DNA from 2 places in the Pantoea sp. SGAir0184 genome. Region 2 is predicted to be linked to the other one. Evidence: predicted binding sites of a transcription regulator. Region 2 holds the regulator's gene; the other holds the start of a gene.
The links. Region 2 encodes PurR, which represses purine synthesis genes. Its sites were predicted from a motif close to CANGCAAACGTTTGCNTG; they were not measured.
Positions count from the first base shown of each region.

Region 1: pyrC (dihydroorotase) is a predicted target of PurR. The motif match lies at 3,005-3,022, and genes of this name have one in related genera.

Region 1 covers NZ_CP028050.1:2,627,883-2,635,052, reverse strand. Annotated here, with positions in the region: gene solA (N-methyl-L-tryptophan oxidase) at 1-514, opposite strand, end outside; gene bssS (biofilm formation regulator BssS) at 621-875, opposite strand; gene C1N60_RS12490 (hypothetical protein) at 1,163-1,432, opposite strand; gene dinI (DNA damage-inducible protein I) at 1,577-1,822, opposite strand; gene pyrC (dihydroorotase) at 1,891-2,937, opposite strand; gene C1N60_RS12475 (lipoprotein) at 3,156-3,719, opposite strand; gene grxB (glutaredoxin 2) at 3,835-4,482, opposite strand; gene mdtH (multidrug efflux MFS transporter MdtH) at 4,572-5,774, opposite strand; gene rimJ (ribosomal protein S5-alanine N-acetyltransferase) at 6,019-6,612, shown strand; gene C1N60_RS12455 (DUF480 domain-containing protein) at 6,628-7,170, shown strand, end outside.
Region 2 covers NZ_CP028050.1:2,380,428-2,389,806, forward strand. Annotated here, with positions in the region: gene eptA (phosphoethanolamine transferase EptA) at 1-1,469, shown strand, start outside; gene C1N60_RS11160 (TetR/AcrR family transcriptional regulator) at 1,509-2,105, shown strand; gene C1N60_RS11165 (alkene reductase) at 2,155-3,252, shown strand; gene gloA (lactoylglutathione lyase) at 3,354-3,761, shown strand; gene rnt (ribonuclease T) at 3,870-4,538, shown strand; gene C1N60_RS11180 (Grx4 family monothiol glutaredoxin) at 4,592-4,924, opposite strand; gene C1N60_RS11185 (C40 family peptidase) at 5,291-6,082, shown strand; gene C1N60_RS11190 (cytochrome bd-I oxidase subunit CydH) at 6,139-6,228, opposite strand; gene purR (HTH-type transcriptional repressor PurR) at 6,502-7,527, shown strand; gene punR (DNA-binding transcriptional activator PunR) at 7,524-8,435, opposite strand; gene punC (purine nucleoside transporter PunC) at 8,545-9,379, shown strand, end outside.

The sequences.
Region 1 (7,170 bases), 250 kb from region 2:
TGACCGGGCAGTTAAACAGCTGCGCGCAGCCAGCCTGTTCCGCCAGCTGCACCCAGCTGCGCACCGCCTGTTCGCATTTCAGGAAGCCAGAGTTGGGCTCAAACACGCCGACGTAGCCGTCCGGTACGCTAAGCTGCGGCCAGCGTTTACGCACCTCATCGGCCTGTAACACCTGCACCGCTAACTGCCAGCGGTTAGCACTGTCGATTACGTTGTGAATGAAATCCGAGCTGGCCGGCGCCAGATTAAGAATGCCGCTGCGGTGCATAATGCGTTCGCCGCTCTGGCGCTCCAGCTCATCCCATAACGTCTGGGCGCGCAGCACCAGCGGCACGTAGCGTTCACCTTCGCCGTAAGCATGACGAATCAGGCGGGTTTCGCCGTGATGCGTCCCCTGGCTGTGGGGCGGGTGCGCGCTGTCGATCATCAGCACCGACAGGCCCGCCTGGGTTGCGTAGAAACCCGCGGCAGCTCCGACGGAACCACTCCCCACCACAATCAGATCATAAACCATGACGACATCACTCCTGCAAAACGGCGATTTTTTTCAATAGCATATCAAAAGAGTGCGCCCATGAAAAAGGCACCCTGTAGGGTGCCTTTTCACGCGATGGTGATGATTAGTGCTTGCGATTATCGCGTAGGTATTGCTCAGTGGACTCGATCTTTGCAATGCCAGCTTCGAGGATAGAGATAAACTGTCTGGCTACGTCAGTTGTCAGCCAGTATGTTGGGCCCACGTCAGCTTCTTCTTCTTTCTGGTCCTGCGATGATAGCGAGTGCAGGCGGATCATCATGGCGTCATAGCTGTCAACGGTGCTGATATCCCATCCCACCAGCGGATGGGTCTGGATGACGTCTTTACTTCTGTCCATTATAACCTCCTTATTACTCGTTAAACGAAGTGCTTTCGAGGTTCAATGCGTCTGTATCTTGCACTAGCGAGATAATTATAACATGGAATTAACAGTACAGTAGTTAAAAAGTGTGGTGACTAAAAACACAGCAAAATAAAAGCAGCCAAAAGCCGGTTTTAAACGAATAAATAAACGCCTTACGCAGCTGGGTATTTATTGTCGCAGCGCAACGTGTCGTCATACCGATTATCGGCATCTCAGCATTAAAACTTTAACGGGCTGAACGCCAGGGTAAAAATCTGAAATTATCCCTGCGACTCGGCAGGCAACTGCCCTTTGCGCCGGTGGATCTCGTCCGCCAGCCGGGCAAAATGCTGCTGTAACTGAGCGTCATGATTTTGGTTTTGCGCTTCGAGCGTCAGATTGTGGGCCAGCAGCTGGCTGGCGCGATCGTCCAGACAGAAGGTCAGTGTGGCAAAGGCATTTTCCAGCACGGTCAAACGGCGTTGCTGTTCAGCAATGAAGGCCAGTAATTCTCCAAACGTCATCGCCTCTTCTGGTTTTTCAGTAGTCATGTGCAACACACCTCCTGTAAGCACGACGAGGCAAGAATAGGCCATCGTTTAATCAGAGTCTAGCTGGCGCGGGTTTTTCTGGCGAGCGGGAAATAAAAACAAAAAAGCCGGGCGGCGGGCCCGGCAAAAACGGCACAGTGGCGGTTAATCGGTAATAAACCAGTCGTCAGCGCTTTCCCAGGTTTCCTGCAAAATATCGCTGATGCGGTCGCGTGATTCTTTACAGCCGCCAAACACGCTGAGCTGGTTACCACCGGCATAGCGCACTTTGACGTGATGATTGTCGTCGGGAAAATCGCGGGAGATACGGCGAGTGAGTTCAGCGCTCAGTGCATCCAGTGCACCGGCGGGAAGGGGCTGAGTCTTTGCTACGGTAATTTCAACACGCATAAACGCCTCCGGGATAATATACTGGTTATTTGTACAGTATAAAATTCCCGAAGGCAAGCGGCAGATGATTATTCTTTGATGCGCCAGTTAAGGGTTTCACCGGCGAGGAACGGAACCAGCTTATCGTCAGCGACCGTGATGCTCTCCTGCACCGTCCACGGCTCACGTACCAGCGTCAGGGTACCGTCGTTGAGCGGCAGGCCGTAGAACCTGGGGCCGTTCTCAGAGCAGAAGGCTTCAAAATGCTCCAGTGCGCCAAGCTCTTCAAACACGGTCAGATAAGCGGGCAGCGACGTCGGCGCATTAAATACGCCGGCACAGCCGCAGCTGGCTTCTTTCAGATGGCGCAGGTGCGGTGCCGTGTCGGTGCCCAGGAAGACACGACGGTTGCCGCTTGCCACCAGGTTACGCAGCGCTTCCTGATGAATGTTGCGCTTCAGAATGGGCAGACAGTAGAGATGCGGGCGCACGCCGCCCACCAGCATGTGGTTGCGGTTGAACATCAGATGCTGTGGCGTAATGGTCGCGCCAAGCAGTTCATTGCCGGCGGCCACATACTCCGCAGCTTCCTTCGTGGTGATGTGTTCCATCACCACTTTCAGGCCCGGGAACTGCTGGCGCAGCGGCTGCAGCACGGTTTCGATGAAGCGCGCTTCACGATCAAAGATATCAATGTGCGCATCGGTGACTTCGCCGTGCACCAGCATCGGCATACCGATTTCCTGCATGCGCTCCAGCACGCTGGCAATTGAGGCAATGTTGGTGACGCCATGGCTGGAGTTGGTGGTGGCGTGTGCCGGATAGAGTTTTGCCGCCGTAAAAATACCGCTGCGGAAGCCGCGTTCGATTTCGTCCGCATCAAGCGAATCGGTGAGGTAACAGGTCATCAGCGGCGTGAAGTGATGCTCAGCAGGCAGCGCCGCCATGATGCGTGCGCGATACGCTTCGGCAGCCGCAACGCTGGTGACCGGCGGAACCAGATTTGGCATGACAATCGCACGACCATTCACCGCGCTGGTATAGGGCAGCACTGCATTGAGCATCGCGCCATCGCGCAGGTGGATGTGCCAGTCGTCAGGGCGGCGAATCGTGATTTGCTGGGGTTGGGCTGTCATTCAAAAAGGCTCCGGCTGAGGTGAAAACGAAATGGCTCGTTTAGGCCGGGGACTAATCATAAGGGGGCGGGCAACCGTTTGCACGGGATTTTGCAGTGCGGGAGAGAAATAACCGCAGGCGCGGCAAATTGCGTAGCAGCGTGGCAGGCGCGGGCAGAATCATGCCGGCATCCTGCCACGCTATGCATGGCCGCCACTGAGAACGGCCGCTTGCAACGTTAATCGGTAAACGGAATCACCAGCTGGCCAGGCTTCACTTCCAGCCCTTTAGCCAGTTTCTTCGCCAGCGCCTCGCCTTTGCTGCGGTCGGCGCTTAGCACGTAGGCGGGTTTTTCATTGAAATAGCGCTTGAGGGATTCGTTCAGATACGGCGTAAGGGTTTTCATGATCGACGCCATCTTCTCAGGTTGCACCTGTGCGTCGACGATTTCGAGGTCCTGCAGATAAATGGCGCCCTGCTGCGCGTTATACACCGGTTGCGCTTTCATCTTCAGCTGCATTTCGGCCTGCTGCGGACCAAACAGCGAGCTGACGTTGATGTTGGCTTTACCAGACAGCGTCACTTTGCCGGGTTCTTCACGACCAATCTGGCTGCTCAGGTCGGTCAGTACAATATGGGCATTCACCAGCCCGGACACGCCGATGTCTTTCTCGTAGTTGTTGCGCTTTTGCAGCGCCTGATTCACTTCCTGCTCGCTGATGGTGTATTGCGTCAATTGGTTACAGCCGCTGAGCAGCACGGCAAAAAACAGGGCAAACAGCCCGGGAAACGCCTTCTTCATCATTTCTTCTTCCTGGTTGATACGGCCAAACAGCCTTAAGCCTGCCTGATTCAGGGCCAGGTGTCACCAGGAGAGAGATGAGAAACGCAGCCGCGCGCTTCTCATCACAGCGCCATCAGGCCGCAATCGACGACAGCAGATTCACCTGCGTCTGTTTCGCCATATTATCGCGGTAGTCGGCGACGCGGCTCGGCCATTCGATACCGGAAACCAGCGTCAGCGAGCGCAGCAGCGGAAAGAGATGAATGTCATCCTCAGACAACTCGCCGTTCACCGCGTTGGGTTTGACGATCAATTTATCCAGCTGGCGCAGATCATCACTGATATTTTTGATGAAACCCGGGGCATGCTTACGCAGTTCGGCAAAGTCACCGAGGCTGGCCTGTTTCTTTTCGCGGAAGTAATCACGTGCTTCGGGGGTGGCGAATTCAGCAAACGCGGCCTCGGCGATGCGCGGCAGCAGCAGCTTGTTGATGTAGCCATTGACCCGTCGCAGCCAGTCGGCGATGGCGGGATTTTGCTTGCCGGTCAGCAGCGGCTGGCGATCCTGATTATCGACAAAGCGCACAATATCCATGCTCTCCGGCATCGCACTGCCATCGGCTTTTTGCAGAATCGGCGCCATTTTCTGGCCAATCAGCTTTTTCGGCGTTGCTTCATCATCATTGAGCATCACAATCAGCTCAACCGGCAGGTTTTTCAGGCCAAAAATCATGCGTGCTTTGACGCAGAAAGGGCAGTGATCGTAGATGTAAAGTTTCATCCCGTTTCTCCTGTGATTCTCAGGGTGACGGAGGTCACCCTTTTTCCGGACGTGCGGGAAGTATGGAAGAGAACGCCTGAACCGGCAAACTAGCTGCTGAAGATCGCCGGTGCCACCTGGCGCGGCTGGAACTGCCACCACAGCGCCAGCAGCGTGATCATACCGACGGTGCTGAGCAGCATCCACGGCAGCTCCGGCAGGGCCAGCTGCTGGCCCATATCGAACATCCAGCCGCCACCGGAGTAGCCAATCAGCCCGCCAATCGCCAGGCCGAGCCGGCTGAACCCCATGTAGCTGCCGCGTGCCCGGGCGCTGGCCAGGGACGCACTCAGGGTTTCACGCGCCGGTTCAGCGATGATCGATCCGAGATAGAAGACGGCGATCAGCAAAAACAGCGACGGCAGCGAATCGGTCATGCCAACCGGCAGCAGGCTGAAGGTCATCAGAAACAGCCCGGCCATCAGGCGCGTCTCGAGGCGGAAGCGCTTTTCACTCCAGCGCGCCAGCGGATAGAGCAGGCTGAGTGACAGCAGCGCTTCAATCGCATACATCCACTTCACCGCCGCCGGTGCGCCCGCCACCTGATTGACCATGACCGGCAGCATCAGCATCACCTGCACGGCGAGAATGTAATAGCCGGTCAGGGTAAAGACATACAGGCGGAAACGGCGGTCGCGCCACACGCGCTGCATTCCCTCGCGCATGGCGATACGCTCCGTAGAAATGCGCCATGCTGGCAGCCACACGGCGTTAAAGATGGCGGCGACGACAAACACCGCCGCACCGACCCAGCACACCAGACGGAAATCCCACGCCAGCAGCCAGCTGCCAATCAGCGCGCCCAGCACCGCGCCGGCGCTGTCCTGCATCATCAGCAGCGAAAAGAAGCGTCCGCGCTCGCGTGCCCGCACCAGTTTCACCACCAGCGCGCTGCGTGGCGGATCGAACAGCGTGCCGCCCAGTCCGGACAGCAGGCAGGCCAGCCACAGCAGCCACGGCTGATGCGCCAGCGCCATACAGGCGAAACCGGCGGCACGCATCAGCATGCCGGTGACGATCAGCGGCCGCGCGCCAAAACGGTCTGCAATGGCCCCACCGAAGATACCCAGCCCCTGCTGCACCAGCTGACGCAGGCCGAGCGCAATGCCCACCAGCAGCGCGGCCCAGCCAAGCTGTTCCACAAAGTGAATGGAGATCAGGGGAAACACCACAAAGAATCCCATTACCACCAGCATGTTATCGACTAACAGAAACGTTTTTCCAAGGCGTCGTGCCCGCGCAACCCGTGACATGCTGAATCCTGAGCAAGTGAGAAGGAAAAGTGACCAGCTGGTCTATTTTCTGCCTGCTCCGGCGGGAAAAATAGCGTTTTCAGGATGATATTTTTTTATCCAGCCTGAAGAGAAATTAATCCTTAATCGGAATCAATTGCCGTGAGCGATGCGCGGGGTTTTACCGCAGCCGGGGTGACGGTTATAGTGAGAAGTAACGCCGCTGGCGTACATCTTTCTTTCGTTATGGATTTCAGGAGTCATGATGTTTGGCTATCGCTCTGCTGGCCCGCGCGTGCGGCTTACCACCGATCGTCTGGTGGTGCGTTTAGTACATGAACGCGATGCCTGGCGTCTGGCGGATTACTACGCCGAAAACCGCGCCTTTCTTAAACCCTGGGAACCGGTGCGCGATGAGAGCCACTGTTATCCTTCCGGCTGGCAGGCGCGCCTGGGTTTAATTGCCGACATGCATAAACAGGGCTCCGCGTTCTATTTTGTGCTGATGGACCCGGAAGAGCATGAAGTGCGCGGCGTCGCCAACTTCAGTAATGTGCTGCGCGGATCGTTTCATGCCTGCTATCTCGGCTACTCGCTGGGAGAGAAGTGGCAGGGGCAGGGCATGATGTTTGAGGCGCTGCAGGCGGCGATTCGCTATATGCAGCGCCAGCAGCGCATTCATCGCATCATGGCCAACTATATGCCGCACAATCAGCGCAGCGGTGATTTGCTGGCGCGCCTCGGCTTTGAAAAAGAGGGCTACGCCAAAGACTATTTACTGATTGATGGTCGCTGGCAGGATCATGTGCTGACGGCGCTTACCTGGCGCGAATGGAACCCGGATCGTCGCGGACAATAATAAAAGGAACACGTAATGAAGATGGCTCTCTCCGCGCAGGCATTGCGCGTGATCGGCTGCCTGCTGGAGAAGCAGGTCACCACGCCGGATCAATATCCGTTATCCCTCAATGGCGTGGTCACCGCCTGTAATCAGAAATCTAACCGCGAGCCGGTGATGAACCTGAGCGAAAGCGAGGTGCAGGCTCAGCTCGATGAGCTGGTGAAAAAGCATCTGGTCACCGCTAACAGCGGTTTCGGTCAGCGCGTCAGCAAATATGAACAGCGTTTCTGCAACTCGGCGTTTGGCAATCTGCAGCTGAATGCCGCCGAAGTGGCGGTGCTGACGCTACTGTTCCTGCGCGGCGCGCAGACGCCGGGCGAACTGCGTACCCGCAGTGGTCGTCTGCATGAGTTTCAGGACATGGCCGAAGTGGAACGCACGCTGGAGGGGCTGACGACGCGCGATGACGGCCCCATGGTGGTGCGTCTGGCACGCGAGCCGGGCAAGCGAGAAAGCCGCTATATGCATCTGTTTGGCGGCGAGGTGGCGGACGAGCTATCCGCGAGCCACACAGCG
Region 2 (9,379 bases):
TCGCGGCGTTTTATCTGCTCTTTTCGCTGCTGGCCTGGCCGTGGATACGCAAACCGCTGCTGATTGTGCTTATTCTCGCCAGCGCCGCCGCCAACTACTTTATGCACAGCTTTGGTACGGTCATCGACACCAACATGATCGAAAACGTGTTTGAGTCGAATGCGCAGGAAACCGGCGCGCTGATGAGCCGCAACTATGTCATCTGGATGCTGCTGATGGGCATTCTTCCGATCGCGCTGGTGTGCAGCGTCCGCATCAGCAATCGCCAGCGCTGGTGGTGGAACCTGCTGCAGCGCCTCGCCAGTGCGCTCGGTGCCGTACTGGTGATTCTGCTGATGGCTGTGCTGTTCTACAAAGACTATGCTTCGCTAATCCGCAATAACAAAGGCCTGGTGAAGATGATCACCCCAGCCAATATTGTCAGTGGCACCGGCCATTATGTCGATCAGCGCTATCTGCAGGGCAGCCAGGCGCTGGTAAAGATTGGCGAAGATGCGAAGAAAGGTCCGCTAATCACCGCCGAGCCGAAAAAGACGCTGGTGGTGCTGGTGGTCGGTGAAACTGCGCGCGCGGAGAACTTCTCCCTCGGCGGCTATGCGCGCGACACCAACCCACAGCTGAAAAAGCAGCAGGTGATTTATTATCCCAACGCCAGCTCCTGCGGCACGGAAACCGCCATTTCGGTGCCGTGCATGTTCTCGAATATGCCGCGCGAGCACTATGACGCGAACCTCGCCCATCATCAGGAAGGCGTGCTGGATGTGCTGGCCCATGCCGGAGTCAGCGTGCTGTGGCGCGAAAACGACGGCGGCTGCAAGGGTGCCTGTGACCGCGTGCCGCATACCGATATGACGCAGTGGCAGCTGCCGCAGTACTGCCACGATGGCTTCTGCCTCGATGACGTCCTGCTGCATCGTTTTGATAACTATGTCGACAGCCTGCATAATGACGGCATCATCGTACTGCACCAGATGGGCAGCCACGGTCCGGCTTACTTTAAGCGCTATCCGGCCGCGTTCCAGCGCTTTACGCCGACCTGCGACAGCAATCAGATACAGGATTGCGATCACCAGGCGCTGGTCAACACCTACGATAACTCGCTGCTGTATACCGACGATATGCTGAGTCGCACCATCGATAAGCTGAAGGGCCTGAGCGATCGCTTTAACGTGGCGCTGGTGTACCTGTCTGACCATGGCGAATCGCTGGGCGAACACGGCATGTATCTGCACGGTGCGCCGTACCTGTTTGCGCCGTCGCAGCAGACGCACATCCCGCTGCTGCTGTGGATGTCGCCGGGCTACGCCGCGGCGTATCATATTGATCAGGCCTGTCTGCGCCAGCAGGCGACAGAGACAGCGGTGTCGCAGGATAATCTGTTCCACACGGTGCTCGGCCTGTTCAATATCCAGACGCAGCAGTATCAGCCACAGCTGGATATGATCAAATCGTGCCAGAATCGCGCCTGAGGATTGCATTAGACCGACTGGTCTAATACTCTGCCTGCCATGAATAAGACAGTGCAACGCAACGAAACCCGTGAACATCTGCTCGCCACCGGCGAGCAGGTCTGCCTGCAGCGCGGTTTCACCGGCATGGGGTTGAGCGAAATGCTGGCGCTGGCGGAAGTGCCGAAAGGCTCGTTTTATCACTACTTCCGCTCAAAAGAAGCGTTCGGTGTGGCGCTGCTGGAGCGCTATTTCGTCAACTATCAGCAGCAGGTTGAACAGCAGCTGACCCAGCCCGGCGTTACTGCACGCGAACGCTTACTGCAGCATTTTCGCTACGCGGAACGGCTGTTTATTGAGCAGGGTCACATCGTCGGCTGTCTGGGCGTTAAGCTTTCCGGCGAAGTGTGCGATCTGTCAGAGCCGATGCGCGATGCGCTGCAGCGCGGTGCTACGGCCATCACGGCGGCTTACGCACGCTGTCTGACGGAGGTCGCAGCCGAACAGCCGCTGCCCTATGGGCAAAGCCCGCAGCAGCTGGCGCAACGCTGTTATCTGCTGTGGCTGGGTGCCAGCCTGCAGAGCAAGATTTCACGTGAGCCCGGGCCGATTAGCCTGGCGCTCGACACCATCGAACAGTGGCTTAATCACCGCTGATTTTTAAAAACGGCAATTTCTAGACGACCGGTCTATTACAGGAGTCATCATGGCGAGTAAACAGCTGTTCACCCCGCTGAAAGTGGGCGCGATTACCGTACCTAACCGTGTCTTTATGGCGCCGCTGACGCGTCTGCGCAGCATTGAACCGGGCGATATTCCTACCCCGCTGATGGCGGAGTATTATCAGCAGCGCGCCAGCGCGGGTCTGATCATTACCGAAGCCACCCAGGTTTCGTTCCAGGCGAAAGGCTACGCCGGTGCGCCGGGTTTACACACCGCGGAGCAGATTGCTGCGTGGAAAATGATTAACGAAGGTATTCACGCCGCGCACGGTCACAGCGCCGTTCAGCTGTGGCACACCGGCCGCATCTCGCATAATAGCGTGCAGCCGGATGGCAAAGCGCCGGTTGCACCGTCCGCGATCGCCGCTGGCACCCGCACCTCGCTGCGCGCCGCCGACGGCAGCGTATACCGTGAAGATACCTCCATGCCGCGTGAACTGAGCGTGGCAGAAATTCAGCAGATCGTTAAAGACTTCGGTCAGGCGGCAGCCAATGCGCGCGACGCCGACTTTGATCTGCTGGAACTGCACTCTGCGCACGGCTATCTGATGCATCAGTTCCTCGCACCGGGTTCTAACCAGCGTACCGATGAATACGGCGGTTCGATTGAGAAGCGCGGCCGTTTCGCGCTGGAAGTGGTCGATGCGGCAATTGCTAACTGGTCAGCCGATCGCATCGGTATCCGTATCTCGCCAATCGGCGCCTTCCAGAATCTGGAAAACGGTCCGGATGAAGAAGAAGCGGCACTGTGGTACATCAGCGAACTGGGCAAGCGCGGCCTCGCCTACCTGCACCTGTCTGAGCCAGACTGGGCGGGCGGTAAGCCTTACACCGATGAGTTCCGCCAGAAAGTGCGTGCCGCCTTCCCGGGCGTGATTATCGGTGCCGGTGCCTACACCGTGGAAAAAGCGGACGATCTGATTGCGCGTGGCCTGATTGACGCGGTGGCCTTTGGCCGTGACTTCATCGCCAACCCGGACCTGGTAGCGCGCCTGCAGCAGGATGCACCGCTTAACCCGCAGCGCCCGGAGAGCTTCTACGGCGGCGGCGCGGAAGGTTACACCGACTACCCGACACTGTAAGTCAAACGCGGCCGCAGCGGATGTGCGGCCGCGTGCTTTCTTCAGGGCATTCCCTCGCTATACTAAGCGGGTTCCCTGATGACTTTTGAAAAGAGGATGTTATGCGTTTACTTCACACTATGTTACGCGTTGGCGATCTGCAGCGCTCCATCGATTTTTACACCCGCGTGCTGGGCATGCGCGTGCTGCGTCAGAGCGAAAACACCGAATACAAATACACCCTGGCTTTCGTGGGTTACACCGAAGAGAGCGAAGGTGCGGTCATTGAGCTGACCTACAACTGGGGCGTGGATAAATATGACCTCGGCAATGCCTACGGCCACATTGCGCTGGGCGTGGATGATGTCGCGGCGACCTGCGACCGCATCCGTCAGGCGGGCGGTAACGTCACGCGTGAAGCCGGCCCGGTAAAAGGCGGCAGCACCATCATCGCTTTCGTGGAAGATCCGGACGGCTACAAAATCGAGCTGATCGAAAACAAACACGCCGGTCACGGCCTCGGCAACTAATGCCGTTAGTCAGCCTGCTAATTTGCGGGCTGACTTCCCTCTCCTGCTGCACCCTGCGCCGATTTTTGCCATAATGCGCGCTGCCCCATTTCCTGCAATGAGATCCTGATGTCTGAATCGAACGCCTTAAACGCTCTCCATCAACGCTTCCGTGGTTTTTATCCTGTGGTGATTGACGTTGAAACCGCCGGTTTTAATGCGCAAACCGATGCGCTGCTGGAAATCGCCGCCACCACGTTAAAAATGGATGAGGATGGCTGGCTGCACCGCGATGAAACCCTGCATTTCCACGTGGAGCCGTTCGAAGGGGCGATTCTCAATCCCGAAGCGCTGGCGTTTACCGGCATCGACCCCAGCAATCCGCTGCGCGGCGCGGTGAGTGAATATGAGGCGCTGCACGCCATTTTCAAAATGGTGCGTAAAGGCACCAAAGACAGCGGCTGTAACCGGGCGATTATCGTGGCGCACAATGCCACCTTTGATCATAATTTTCTGATGGCGGCGGCAGAGCGCACCGGCATGAAGCGTAACCCGTTTCACCCGTTCGCCACCTTTGACACCGCCGCGCTGAGCGGGCTGGTGCTGGGACAAACGGTACTGGCGAAGGCCTGTAAAGCGGCGGGGATAGATTTTGACAGCACTCAGGCGCACTCGGCGCTGTACGATACCGAACAGACCGCCACGCTGTTTTGCGAACTGGTAAATCGCTGGAAACGCCTCGGCGGCTGGCCGCTGGCGGTGAGTGAAGAGCCGGCCGAAGACGATGCCTCAGCCTGAGGCCCGTCAGACCGCAGCCAAAAAAAAGGCCGACACTGCTGTCGGCCTTTTTCTTATTCTGCTTCTTTGTGCTTCTCAGCGGTCTCTTTGATCAGCGGTTGCAGTTCGCCGCGCTGGAACATCTCAACGATGATGTCACAGCCGCCGACCAGCTCGCCATCCACCCACAGCTGCGGGAAAGTTGGCCAGTTGGCGTATTTCGGTAACTCAGCGCGGATATCCGGATTTTGCAGAATGTCTACGTACGCAAAGCGCTCACCACAGGCAGACAGCGCCTGTACCGCCTGCGCAGAGAAACCGCAGCTTGGCAGTTTTGGCGAACCTTTCATGTACAGCAGGATCGGGTTTTCTGCGATCTGGCGCTGAATTTTTTCAACAGTACTCATTTTTGCCTTCCTTAATCCTTCACTTCGTGTTTGTTTATTGTAGCGACTTCGCCCCGCGACTGAAAACGGGATTTTGCCTTAGCCGGCGCATATCGCCATGTTTGTTAAGTTCGCGCGCCACGAATAACATTTTCATATCATTAATAAGCATTAATCAATTAATAATTAGCAATAATTCCGCTGGGTTAAACAGCTGAAATCGCTCATTTTTGCCCCACTTTCAGTACCGTGACAGATTAATGGAAAAAGACCTTACCTTTTGCAAAAAAAGTGGATTAGAATTGCCCCGGTGCTGATCGTCGATCAGATTTTTCTAACTTTACCGCGGTCTGGCTTTCTGCCGACGGCTTAACCTGTAACCGGACTATGCGTTTACTGATTACGCTTTTCATACTGGCTTTTGCCCAACTGTTCTTTAATGTGGCGGCGGCTTCTCCGCATGCGCCGGTTAATGCCAGTTTGCAGAAAGCGGAGAAAAAGAACGCGCGTGACGATGAGCGTCGCAAACGACGCCCGGTGAAAACCACCAGCAAAAAGTCACGCCTGACGTCGGTACAGAAGTTCAGGCTGAAAAAACAGCACAAAAGCGAAACGGTACTTCAGCACACCACCCAGCGCAAATCCTCACTTAAGCTCAGTGCGAAAAAATATGGTCATCAGCGGCTGGCGAAAAAATCGCGTGACGTTGCCGTTGATGATGAAGTGCAGCAGCTGAGCGGCATTAAAATGAGCAAAGCCCACCGCCTGCGCTATCAAAAAGCACGTGAAACCGCGATGACGAAACTGATGGGCCAGCTGGGTAAACCGTATCAGTGGGGAGGCACCTCACCGCACACCGGTTTCGACTGCAGTGGTTTAGTGTGGTACGCCTACAAAGATCTGGTGAAGTTTAAATTTCCCCGTACCGCCAATGAGATGTATCACCTGCGCGACGCCGCGCCGATCAAGCGCGAGATGCTGGAGAAAGGCGATCTGGTGTTCTTCCGCATCAACAACCGCGGCACCGCCGACCATGTCGGGGTTTATCTGGGCAATGGTAAATTCATTCAGTCTCCGCGCACCGGTAAGGATATCCAGATTAGCGCGCTGGGCGAGGATTACTGGCAGAAGCATTACGTTGGCGCACGCCGTATGATGACGCCGAAAACCGTGCGCTAAGCTCAGCGTTGCGCAACAAAAAAGCCGGTGGCTGTTCAGCAGCACCGGCTTTTTTATTAATGCAGAATGGCGGTAAAGCTAAAGGCAATAATCATCAGCAGAGCAGCGGCGGTGGTGGTCAATGCCAGTTTTAAATCGGTACTCATCACAACTCCTTAGTCACACAGTTTGCATGGTTAAATAATTTTCGCACAGTGATGGGCAAAAATCTCGTGTTATCCGCCCCGGCTTGCTAGAATCGCCGCCTTTCGTTGCGCAACAGATTTAGCGCATGCTGCATTGACAGCCTGCTGAAGGATGTTTTCCTGCCCGATTAAGCAGATTAGCCCTGATATTCAGGGCGCAAAACCATTAGCAGACGCAAACGTTTAACAATATACTTATCAGTAAGTTGCGATAAGCCCAGGAGTACCATTTTCATGGCAACCATTAAAGATGTGGCGAAACGCGCCGGGGTCTCAACCACCACGGTTTCGCATGTCATCAACAAAACGCGTTTTGTCGCGGAAGAGACGCGTAACGCCGTATGGGAAGCGATTAAAGCGCTGCACTACTCACCGAGCGCGGTGGCCCGCAGCCTGAAGGTGAATCACACCAAGACGCTGGGCCTGCTGGCGACCTCCAGCGAAGCGCCCTACTTCGCCGAAATTATTGAAGCCGTGGAGAATCACTGCTTTGAGCGTGGTTACACGCTGATTCTTGGCAACGCGCATAACGATCTGCAAAAACAGCGTGCCTATTTGTCAATGATGGCGCAAAAGCGCGTCGATGGCCTGCTGGTCATGTGCTCCGAATATCCCGACGATCTGCTGCAGATGCTGGAAGAGAACCGCAATATCCCGATGGTGGTCATGGACTGGGGCGAATCGCGCGGGGACTTTACCGATACCGTGCAGGACAATGCGTTCCACGGCGGTTACCTCGCCGGGCGATACCTGATTGAGCGCGGCCATCGCGATATCGGTGCTATCCCTGGCCAGATGGAGCGCAACACCGGTGGCGGCCGTCATGCGGGTTTTCTGCAGGCGATGCAGGAAGCGGGCATCAGCGTCCGTCCCGAGTGGATTGTGCAGGGTGACTTCGAACCGGAGTCAGGTTATCAGGCAATGCAGCAGATCCTGAACCAGAAACAGCGCCCGACGGCGGTGTTCTGCGGCGGCGATATCATGGCGATGGGCGCGATTTGCGCGGCCGACGAGATGGGACTGCGCGTGCCGCAGGATATTTCGGTAATTGGCTATGACAATGTGCGCAACGCGCGCTACTTCACCCCGGCGCTGACAACCGTGCACCAGCCGAAAGCGCAGCTGGGGGAAAAGGCACTGGAGATGCTGCTGGACCGCATCACCAGCAAACGCGAAGAGCCGCAGACCATTGAAGTGCAGCCCACGCTGATTGAGCGCCGCTCCGTGGCCGATGGCCCGTTCCGCGATTACCGCCGTTAAGCCACCTTCTCGCTGAGCCACTCGTGGTTCAGCGTCTCCGCATCGCCCAGATATTCCAGTAACCACGCCAGCGCCGGTGACGCGCGCTGCTCAGACCAGCTGACGCAACACGGGCTGTCCGGAAACGGCTGCGGCAACGCCAGCTCCACCAGCGCGCCGCTGTCCAGCAGCGGGCGCGCCAGGTGTCCCGGCACCATGCCCACGCACAATCCAGCCTGCAGGCAATCCAGCCCGGTTTCCCACTCCGGCACCACCAGCCGCCGCTGGTTATCCAGCGTCCACGTCATGCGGCGCGGCAGCGCGCGCGACGTATCTTCCAGCACCAGCGACGGCCAGGCGCGCAGGGTTTCGTCGTCCAGCTGCGGACTGTGGGCCAGCGCATGCTGCGGACTCACCACGCAGCGCCAGTTGAGCGCGCCCATATCCTGAAAGGCGAAGCGGCCGCCGACCGGAATGGCCTGGGTGGCGCCAATCGCCACATCGACACGACCATCAGCCAGCGCGTCCCACACGCCGTTAAATACTTCGTAGCTGATGATCAGCTCCATATCGGGGAAATGGCGGTAAAAATCCTTTACCAGCTGGCGGGTGCGCTGCGGTTTGACGATGCAATCTACCGCGATACTGAGCTGACCGCGCCAGCCATTAGCCAGCTGCTGACACTGGCGGCGCGTGGCCAGCATTTTTTTGATAACAGAACGCCCTTCACGCACAAAATGCTCGCCTGCTGCCGTCAGCACCACTTCGCGATGCTGCCGCTCAAACAGCGGTACCGCCAGCCAGCCTTCCAGCTGGCGCACGGTATAGCTGATGGCAGAGGGCACGCGGTGCAGCTCCTGCGCCGCCGCGCTAAAACTGCCGGTGCGCGCTACCGCGTCCACCACCTCAAGTGCATATTCCGACCACATAGTTTTCCCATCAAAAATTTTAACAGCACCCTGCAAATATTAGCGTTTCACAAAGCCCGCTGCACCCTTTTACACTCCCCGCCGTTCAACCTGCCGAATGAGAAAAACCATGCTGTCATCCAAAGGATTTCTGCCTTACCTTGCCGTGCTGAGCATGCTCGGCTTTCTGGCCACCGATATGTATTTACCCGCCTTCGGCGCCATGCAGCGCGACTTTGCTTCCGCACCGGGCACCATCAGCGCCAGCCTGAGCCTGTTTCTGGGCGGCTTTGCCTGTGCGCAGGTGCTGTGGGGCGTGCTGTCGGACCGCTTCGGCCGTAAACCCATTCTGCTGGCGGGCCTGAGCCTGTTTGCGCTGAGCTGTCTTGCCATGCTGTGGGTGACTAACGTCTGGCTGATGCTGGCGCTGCGTTTTGTGCAGGCGGTAGGCGTGTGCGCCGCAGCGGTGAGCTGGCAGGCGCTGGTGGTTGATCGCTATCCGCAGGCCAAAGCCAACAAAGTGTTTGCCACGATTATGCCGCTGGTGGCGCTGTCACCGGCGCTGGCGCCGCTGCTGGGCGCCTGGCTGATGGCCCATTTTCACTGGCGCGCCATCTTCGTCGCGCTCACGCTGGTGACGCTGGTGCTGCTGTTCGGCACGCTGAAACTGGCCAGCGCGCCGCGTGCGCGCCACGACAGCGCGCCACAGCCGGGCTGGCTGACGCTGCTGGCGACGCGTATTTACAGCGGTAACGTACTGATTTATGCGGCCTGCTCCGCCAGTTTCTTCGCCTGGCTGACCGGCTCGCCGTTTATCCTCGCCGCCGCGGGTCTGAGCCCGGCGGACATTGGCCTGAGCTATATTCCGCAGACCATCGCCTTCCTGCTGGGCGGATTTAGCTGTCGCGCACTGCTGAATCGCTTTCAGGGTGCGCAGCTGCTGCCGTGGTTGCTGATGATTTACA